3 regions of the Oceanobacillus phoenicis genome follow, and region 2 is predicted to be linked to each of the others. Evidence: predicted binding sites of a transcription regulator. Region 2 holds the regulator's gene; each other region holds the start of a gene.
The links. The regulator Rex, encoded in region 2, represses fermentation and respiration genes when NADH is low (regulators of the CRP and FNR family bind a similar motif). The targets are predictions, from matches to a motif close to TTGTGAAATATTTCACAA.
Positions count from the first base shown of each region.

Region 1 (3,293 bases), on a different contig from region 2:
CCCATAGATGTAAACATTTCTGGACCTGAAAGACTAGATGAAAGTCCCTGTAATACATTATTAGGTACGCATAAACTTAAAGCTTGTAGCCATGGACCATTCTGAGTATAAGCAGCATATAGTGGTACTTCGGCGAAAATGATTATCGCGCATGCCGGAGTGATTAAAACACTACCAACTAAAATATAGGCTATTTTAAGTAGTGGTCTTTGTTTGTCTAATTCCTTTATAGGGGGAATGAGTGGTAAAAAGACTATAAACGCAGCCACTAATAATATAATTGATATCGATGTATGAGCTATCGGCGATGATTTTGAAAAATTAAATACTACCGGAATATGATAGATTGAAAACAGTGTGTTAAACAAAAGTAATGAGATAATAGGTTTGGTTAATAAATTTATTATAGGTTTTATCACAGGTGTATAAATCACTTTTCTCCAAATCCATTCAGGGATTCCTTTTATAATAAAAATAGGAAATACCAATAAATAGACGGCCATTTGAATCATATGAGCTGTTAGCGTAATATGGGTTAATAAATCTATTGGTGAACCTTTAACAATGTACAATAATAATAAACCTAAGTAAAAGTAGATTTGCTGTTTCCCACTAGGTCTATCTTTTCCGCCAAATTTATGACGATAGGGTCCTGTTATAATAAAGTAAAGTAGAGCAAGGCCTATAACGTATAATAGGAAATAAGGACTCCATAATGCCTTGAATCCGAATATTTGTAATTCTAACCACATAATTATTTCACCCCTTTTTGAGATTTTCTAATAAATAAAACATACTATATTGTCTATCATTTTTCTAGTAATAAATTTAATAGAATAAATAGAATAACTATGAAACGAAAAGAGAGGAATCAATAGTACTTTGAACCTCTCTTTTCTATTGGTCTCGTATGTAGTACATTTCAGATTACTCATTGTTGTTTAATACTACCAAAAACTACACCTAAAAATATTATTGTAGTTGTTATGATTACAACCATTTTAGTTTTTAATTGACTGACCCACTTAACTTAATAAGTTAGTTCCATAGTTCCATTGCATTAAAAATTAGAAATCTGAATTATGTGTTAATTAAATTCCGATACCTATAATTTTTGGAAATGTTAAACATTTTCGATAACAGTCATTAAATTTACAAATATTCTTGAATGTTTTGTGACGCATTTTTCATGATGTTGTATTTTTATCTTCTTGAGATTAGTATAATAACGACATTTTGATATTTGATTGCGACTGTATGTAGAAATAATCCTTAAGAAGAAAGGGGTAAATATATGAAACTCAAATTAGTCTTACTATCGTTAGTTTTTACTATTACCACAGTGCTAACAGGATGTGAGCCATTACTAGTTCTTGACCCAAAGGGTCCACAGGCTGAAACCACTGCAAATGTCATTTGGCTTTCAATCATTACAATGGCCATTATCGTAATTATAGTTTTTACACTTTTAATAGTAGTTTTATTAAAGTATCGTGCATCAAAACAACCAGATGATTATGAACCTCCTCATATTGAGGGTAACCCAATTGTCGAAGGAATAATTGTTGGTATTCCTATCTTAATTGTAGCATTTTTATCTGTGGTGAGCGTTCAATCAACATATAAGGTTGAAACTACACCTGAGGGATATGAAGACCAAGAACCACTGATAATCTATGCTTCATCTTCAAACTGGAAATGGCATTTCAGTTATCCAGAACAAGATATTGAAACGGTTAACTATGTTTTTCTTCCAACAAACCGTCCAGTTGAGTTTAAACTTTACTCATATGGTCCAATCACAAGTTTTTGGATTCCACAACTGGCTGGTCAGAAATATGCCATGGCTGACATGGTTACGACAATACATCTAGCAGCTGAGGTTCCTGGAGAGTATATGGGACGAAATGCTAACTTTAGTGGAGAAGGGTTTGCTGAGAATAAATTTAATGTTACAGCCTTGCCACCAGAAGAATTTGATTCATGGGTGGAAGAAATAAAATCTACAGCTGAACCACTCACGGAAGAAAAGTTTAACAAATTATTAGAACCTGCACATCTTGGACAGCTTACATTTACTGGAACACATTTAGGTTTCTCTCCACCTCCAGAAATGAACATGGAAGACATGGAAGACATGGAAGACATGGATAATATGGAAGGCACTCATTAAGAAAGATTTCACTCTTCTAATGGGTAAACAGTTAAAAAATAATACATTTTAATGATTTAACGGACATTTGCATTTGTTGCGAACATCTGTTGAAGGGAGTTTACAATATGGAATTTTTTGAAAGATTCGCCGTTCCCCACCCCAGTCCATTGATTTATGGATCGATGGTTGCAATTGGGCTGACGTTTATTGCAATCATTGCTGGTATCACTTACTTTAAAAAATGGGGATACTTATGGCGTGAATGGTTAACAACGGTTGATCATAAACGTATCGGAATTATGTATATCATTTCTGCATTACTCATGTTTTTCCGCGGGGGTGCAGATGCAGTTATGATGCGACTGCAAACAGCAGTTCCTGATAACACTTTTTTAGATGCACAGCATTATAATGAAGTTTTTACAACACATGGTGTTGTCATGATTTTCTTTATGGCAATGGCATTCATTATCGGTTTAATGAACTTTGTTGTTCCTCTGCAAATTGGAGCACGAGATGTAGCTTTTCCTAGACTTAACGCAATCAGCTTTTGGTTGTATTTTGCAGGTGCCATGCTATTTAACCTTTCATTTGTTATAGGTGGATCACCTGATGCTGCATGGACAAATTATTATCCACTGGCAAGTAATGAATTCAGCCCATCGGTTGGCGTTAACTATTATAATTGGGCACTGCAAATCTCAGGTATTGGAACGCTCCTTACTGGTATTAACTTTATTGCAACGATACTAAAAATGAGAGCACCAGGTATGAACCTGATGAAAATGCCTATGTTTACCTGGACCGCTTTGATTACTAATTTAATTATTGTATTTGCTTTTCCAGTATTAACAATAGCACTTCTAATGGGGACTCTTGATCGTCAGTTTGGAACCAATTTCTTTACAACCACTGCTGGTGGTATGGATATGATGTGGGCGAACTTGTTCTGGTTCTGGGGACATCCCGAAGTGTATATTTTAATTCTTCCAGCTTTCGGTATTTACAGTGAGATTATTTCAACCTTCTCACAACGGAATTTATATGGTTATAAATCTATGGTTGGATCTATAGTCATTATCTCGACACTTTCGTTTTTAGTTTGGGTACATCACTTCTTTACTATGGGGCAGGGTGC
Region 1 covers NZ_JBDFME010000002.1:112,598-115,890, reverse strand. The annotation lists gene ctaG (cytochrome c oxidase assembly factor CtaG) at 1-752, opposite strand, end outside; gene qoxA (cytochrome aa3 quinol oxidase subunit II) at 1,295-2,173, shown strand; gene qoxB (cytochrome aa3 quinol oxidase subunit I) at 2,281-3,293, shown strand, end outside.
Region 1: the regulator Rex is predicted to act here: its motif matches at 1,174-1,191, upstream of qoxA (cytochrome aa3 quinol oxidase subunit II).

Region 2 (3,293 bases):
TTTGCATTTTTAATTTAGCTAATGCTAAACGTGATTTTTCTCCACCACTTAATGCAGAAACTGGCTTTAACACATCATCCCCAGAGAATAAGAAATTACCTAGAATCGTACGAATATCTTTTTCGTTTACTAAAGGATACTCGTCCCATAATTCTTGAAGTACGGTTTTATTCGAATGGAGTTCGGTTTGCTCCTGATCATAGTAACCAACTTGTACATTCGTTCCTAATTGAATGTCTCCTTCAAAGGGAGATTCTTTTTCCACAATGGTCTTTAGTAACGTTGTTTTTCCGATCCCGTTTGGACCTACTAATGCGATTCGTTCTCCACGATTTGCATGGAGATTAACATGACGGAATGTAGGTTCTTGTTGCTCTTCATAACGGAAGCCTAAATTAGAGATTTTTAACACGTCATTTCCACTACGACGATTAATTTGAAATGACATCGAAGCGGATGATTCATCACCCATTGGACGATCCATTCTATCGATTTTTTCTAATTGTTTCCGTCTACTTTGTGCTCGTTTTGTAGTGGAAGCACGGACGATATTCTTTTGAATGAATTCTTCCATTCGTTTAATATCCGTTTGTTGTTTTTCATATTCTTTCATTTCTTGTTCGTAATCAAGTGCTTTTTGTTCCAAGTATTTACTGTAGGTACCGTGGTATTTTCTAGAATGATGTCTAGAAATTTCATAAACGATCGAAACGGTTCTATCAAGAAAATAACGGTCGTGGGAAACAATCACAATAGCACCAGGATAATTTACAAGATAACCTTCTAACCATGTTAGTGTATCAATGTCCAGATGGTTTGTAGGCTCATCGAGGATGAGTAGTTGAGGTTTTTGTAGTAATAATTTACCAAGAGCAAGTCTTGTTTTTTGTCCGCCACTTAATTCGTTAATCGGTGTTCCATAATCGTAATCACCAAATGAGAGTCCAGTAAGTACCGATTTTATATCCGATTCATACGTATAACCACCATTTGTTTGATAGCGAACTTGTAAGTTATCATATTCTTTTAAAATTGCTTGGTAACTAGCTTCATCTATTGCAGTAGGATCTGCCATTTTTGTTTCTAATTCACGTAACTTTTTCTCCATCTGTTGTAAATGGGAAAATACATCCGCCATCTCATCCCATATTGTTTTACCTGATTCTAACTTCATATGTTGTGATAGGTAACCATAGGTAAGATCTTTCGGTTTGAAAAATTCTCCTTCGTCATGAGAGAGTTCATTTGCCATTATTTTTAGTAGTGTCGATTTTCCTGCACCATTTCTTCCAACGATGGCTATTCGATCTTGGTCCTTTATTTCTACTTTTATATTAGACAAAATCTCTTCTGCGCCAAAAGATTTTGATATTCCGTTTAATTGCATCAGTATCATTTCATTGTCACCTCATAATACTAGTTTAGCTTATCGCCATAGAAGCGACAATATTATTGTGAAAAATGTCACGACTTCTAAGGAATAATCTGTTAAAATAAATATAGTATGATAATTATTCTAAGCATTGAAAAGAGGAAGGTCGTATGGAACAAAACAAGATTCCGCAAGCAACTGCAAAACGCTTGCCATTATATTATCGTTTCATTAATAACTTAAATCAACAAGGAAAAAAGCGTGTTTCATCAAAAGAATTAAGTGAAGCGGTTAAAGTAGATTCCGCAACCATTCGTAGAGATTTCTCTTACTTCGGTGCACTAGGTAAAAAAGGATACGGATACAATGTCGAATACTTACTAGGTTTTTTTAAAAGTACATTAGATCAACACGAAATAACAGAGGTAGCATTAATAGGTGTTGGAAATTTAGGTACAGCTTTCTTACATTATAATTTTATGAAAAACAATAACATCCGTATTACCATTGCATTTGATGCTGATGAGAAAAAGGTAGGCACCGATATCGGAGGAGTTCCAGTCTATCATATTGACGAACTAGGGGAAAGATTAAAGGACACAGAGGTTGCGATTCTAACGATACCTGCAGATGAAGCAGATGCAATTGCAAATCAACTGGTCGAACATGGTGTTAGTGGAATACTAAATTTTACACCAGCAAGAATTACAGTACCAAGCCATATTCGTGTACATCACATTGATTTAGCGATCGAACTTCAATCACTTGTATATTTTCTTAAACACTATTCATTACAGTAATTAATTCACTATTTTAAATCGATTATTATGTAAGCGGTTGTCAAAATCCGAAGTTTTTAGAAAAGAATTAAAGAAAAAGTAGACTGCAATTAACAGTCTACTTTTTCTTTTTTCTTATTTTATTGTGATAACCGAACATCTTGAAGGAAACAAAGAAGCATAATGCAGAAACAGCTGCAAAAATTAATGTAACAGTATTCCAAACCGTGCTGTCCTTACTTTGAACCCCGAAATATATAAAAGCAATTCCAACGAGAAAGTATAGAATTGCTCTTGTTAAATAAGGATGTTTCATGGATTAACCTCCAAAGAATATCATTTGCATCTCATCTAACATTCGCTGCAGCTCCTCAGGATCAATATTATATTGCATTAATAAAACAAAGGAGTTCATCCCTGCATGTACGATTATAGGAACGATAATTCGTTTTGTTTTCACATAAAGAAATGCAAATACAAATCCCATGGATGCATAAATGAGAATATGCGTTGGATCTAAATGAATAAACCCGAATATAACAGCAGAGAGTAACCCAGCGAAAAAGAAATTCATTCGCTTATAAAGCTCACCGAATATAATTTTGCGGAAGATAATTTCTTCTAATATTGGTGCAAAAATAGCCGGTACGATCATAAAGATGGGTGCTGCTCGAGTAATATCCATAATTTGTTGGGTGTTCTCTGAACCAGGGTCAATCCCTATGGCTATTTCAATTTGGGCAGCAATACCTTGCGCGAATAAAGCCATAAACACACCGAGGATGGACCACAGGATTATGCTTTCAATTCCTGCAGCGTTGTCGTTTCGCATTTGCATATCTGGTTTTAGAAAGAATAGCGTAACAACCACCGCTAGGCCAAAGGAGAATATCGACCAATAAATAGTTGCATCAGTGATAGATAATCCGAAAACCACTGTTAAAATTGGTGAAAAAAGCAACCCTGAAAACTGCATAATAATATATGTAAGAATGACATACCAATATCTACGACTCAAATAAAACGCTCCTTTATCATGTACTGTACTAATTACTATAGTTTAACATATGCATATATAGTTATTATAATCAGAACAAGCTATTAAATGAAAAGAAAATGCAGTATTATTTTTCAATATTTGA
Region 2 covers NZ_JBDFME010000001.1:3,938,922-3,942,214, reverse strand. The annotation lists gene ABC346_RS19705 (ABC-F family ATP-binding cassette domain-containing protein) at 1-1,396, opposite strand, end outside; gene ABC346_RS19700 (redox-sensing transcriptional repressor Rex) at 1,543-2,172, shown strand; gene ABC346_RS19695 (YdiK family protein) at 2,270-2,467, opposite strand; gene ABC346_RS19690 (CPBP family intramembrane glutamic endopeptidase) at 2,471-3,169, opposite strand.

Region 3 (3,293 bases), on a different contig from region 2:
ATTGTAGGAGTGCTTAATTTTAAGTTCCTTATGAAGGATAAAAAGATTACATTTAAAAATCGTCCAGGAGGATTTTTTGGTTCGTTTATTATAGGGATGGCATTTTCTTTAGGATGGACACCTTGCACTGGTCCTATATTGGCAATTGTGTTATCGCTAGCTGCAACTAATCCTGATATTGGACTTGTTATGATGATAAGTTATATATTAGGATTCTCTATTCCGTTTCTTGTATTGTCGTTCTTTATAGGCAGATTACAATGGATTAAAAAACATAGTATGCGGATAATTAAAGTTGGCGGGTACATTATGGTTTTCATGGGAATTGCATTGTTCTTTGATTGGATGACGAAACTAACCTCCTTCTTAGCTGGATGGTTTGGTTTTTATGGATTTTAAAGAATTTCTGCATTTTTAGTATATAGAAACTAATAGTTATTTAGATAAGGAGATATTATAATGAAAAGAAAAAATTCACCAATGAAATTTATAGTAATTATCACATTAGTAGTTGTTGCACTAATAGTTGCACTGGTTGTTATCAACAACAATAATTCAGAATCAAGCGAAGGAACAACATTGGACAAACAACCACCAATTGATGGACAACCCACTTTAGGGGACTCCAACGCTCCAGTAACTGTTGTAGAATTTGGTGATTTTAAATGTCCTTCATGTAAAGCATGGGGGGAAAATATTTACCCACAATTAGTAAACGATTATGTTGATACTGGTAAAGTTAAATTCTCATTTATAAACGTTTTATTTCACGGGGAAGAGTCGAAATTAGCGTCATTAGCAGCAGAATCGGTTTATAAACAAAATCCTGAAGCTTACTGGGAATTTCATAAAACGCTCTTTAAGGCACAACCAAGTGCCAATCATGACAGCAGTTGGGTCACCACTGAAAAGATACTTGAAGTAGCAAGCAGTGTGTCAGGTATTGATACAGATCAATTAAAATCAGATATTGAAAGCAACTCTGGAATGAACGAAGTAAATAAAGATACCGAATTGGTAACAGAATTCAACGTACAACTCACACCAACTATTATGGTAAATGAAACAATGATAGAGGATCCTTTTGATTATGAAGCAATAAAAAATGCAATCGAAAGTGCACTTGAGGAAAATTAGGATATGAAGAATGTAGATATTCGACAGTTTTCACTTTATGTGGCTTGGTTAGTTTCGGTGGTTGCAACACTTGGGAGCCTTTACTTTAGTGAAATAAGAGGTTTTGTTCCATGTGAACTTTGTTGGTATCAGCGTATTCTGATGTATCCTTTATCATTGATACTTGGAATAGCAACATTTCAAAATGATCGTTCTGTAAAAAAATATGTACTACCAATGGCGATCATTGGCTGGTCTATTTCATTTTTTCATTATTTAGAGCAAAAGGTTCCGGGTTTTGCAGAAATCAAACCTTGTGCCAATGGTGTTCCATGCAGTGCTGAATATATTAATTGGCTAGGATTTATTACCATACCATTTTTAGCATTGGTTGCCTTCACCTTAATTGCATTATTAATGCTACTTATAAGGAGGCCAAAAAATAATTAATAAAAGAGGTGTAATTCGGCAAAATCGAATTACACCTTATTTTTTTGTCTACTCATGGCATTGGTAATAAGAGCATTAAATATCTATAACAAAATATAACTTCCACCGACTTCCTCTCAATGGAGGCTGTTAAATGTTGTACTTAGTGATTTTAATAATCATGCATACGGGGCGATTAATGCAACTTGCTACAAATAGAAAAGAAAACAAGGATAATTTCATTCACAATTACTTCACATCGTATTTGCTAAATTGTCACAAGCTATTTAATACATTACCATTACTTTCATATACAATAAGGGTAAGGTATATACAACATGAATATAGTGTAAACTATTCATTTACTGTACGCTTGTATGCTCAGTAATTCACTTGTTTAACAAAGGAGGATATATATAAATGCTATTTGAAGATCCAGTAGTTGCCAGCAGGTTTTTAACGTTACTCACTCTTTCCTTTCACATTATTTACGCAACCATTGGAGTAGGCGTTCCACTCATGATTATGATCGCGCAATGGGTTGGAATCAAAAAAAAAGACGAACATTACATTTTATTGGCTAGACGATGGGCAAAGGGATTTGTTGTAACAGTTGCAGTTGGGGTTGTAACAGGTACTGCAATTGGACTACAGCTTTCACTGCTTTGGCCGAACTTTATGGAATTAGCAGGACAAATTATTGCACTTCCATTATTCATGGAAGTATTTGCATTCTTCTTTGAAGCCATATTTTTAGGTATTTATGTATACACATGGGACCGATTTGAAGATCAGCGAAAACACTTTTTACTATTAATTCCTGTTGCACTTGGTGCGGGTATGTCAGCCTTTTTCATTACCGTAGTAAATTCGTTTATGAATGCACCACAAGGTTTTGATATTGTTAATGGACAACTTATTAATGCAAATCCAATTGCTGCAATGTTTACTCCAGCAATGCCTACAAAAGTATCGCATGTCCTTGCAACTGCTTATATGACAGTCGCATTTATGCTTGCAGCTATTGCAGCTTACAAGCTATTAAAGGGTTCAAATCATGTATATCATAAAAAAGCCCTTTATTTGACAATGAAAGTTGGATTAATTTTCTCCATTGCAGCAGCAATTATCGGTGATTTCTCTGGGAAATACCTAGCAGAATATCAACCCGAAAAACTAGCTGCAGCAGAATGGCACTTTGAAACTGAAGAAGGAGCACCACTTTTGATGTACGGTATGCTAGATGAAAACAATGAAGTTAAAGGTGCGATAAAAATACCATTTGCTTTAAGCATATTGGCGCATGGTAACCCAACTTCAGAAGTAATTGGTTTAAATGAATTTCCTGAGGAAGAAACTCCTCCTCTTGTAGTCCATTATTTCTTTGATTTAATGGTTACAATCGGTGTCTTTATGATAGGAATATCACTTATTTATTGGTTAGGAATCAAGCGAGGCTGGGCTTTTGTAAAAGCAAAATGGTACCGTTGGCTTATTGTTCTTGGAGGCCCATTGTCCTTTCTAGCTATCGAGTCAGGCTGGTGGATGGCAGAGGTTGGCCGGCAGCCGTGGATCCTTCGTGGTATCATGACTGTTGAGGAAGCAGCAACATCCAGTGACTACGTAGGATTAATGTCTATTCTATTTATCCTTTTATATATAATATTAGGAATTGGGACGGTTGTTGTACTTCGCAAGATGTTTAAAGACAATCCAGTGGAGAAAGAGCTTGAAACTTCACAAGGTGG
Region 3 covers NZ_JBDFME010000002.1:89,815-93,107, forward strand. The annotation lists gene ABC346_RS20260 (cytochrome c biogenesis CcdA family protein) at 1-399, shown strand, start outside; gene ABC346_RS20265 (DsbA family protein) at 457-1,137, shown strand; gene ABC346_RS20270 (disulfide oxidoreductase) at 1,141-1,566, shown strand; gene ABC346_RS20275 (cytochrome ubiquinol oxidase subunit I) at 1,966-3,293, shown strand, end outside.
Region 3: the regulator Rex is predicted to act here: its motif matches at 1,788-1,805, upstream of ABC346_RS20275 (cytochrome ubiquinol oxidase subunit I).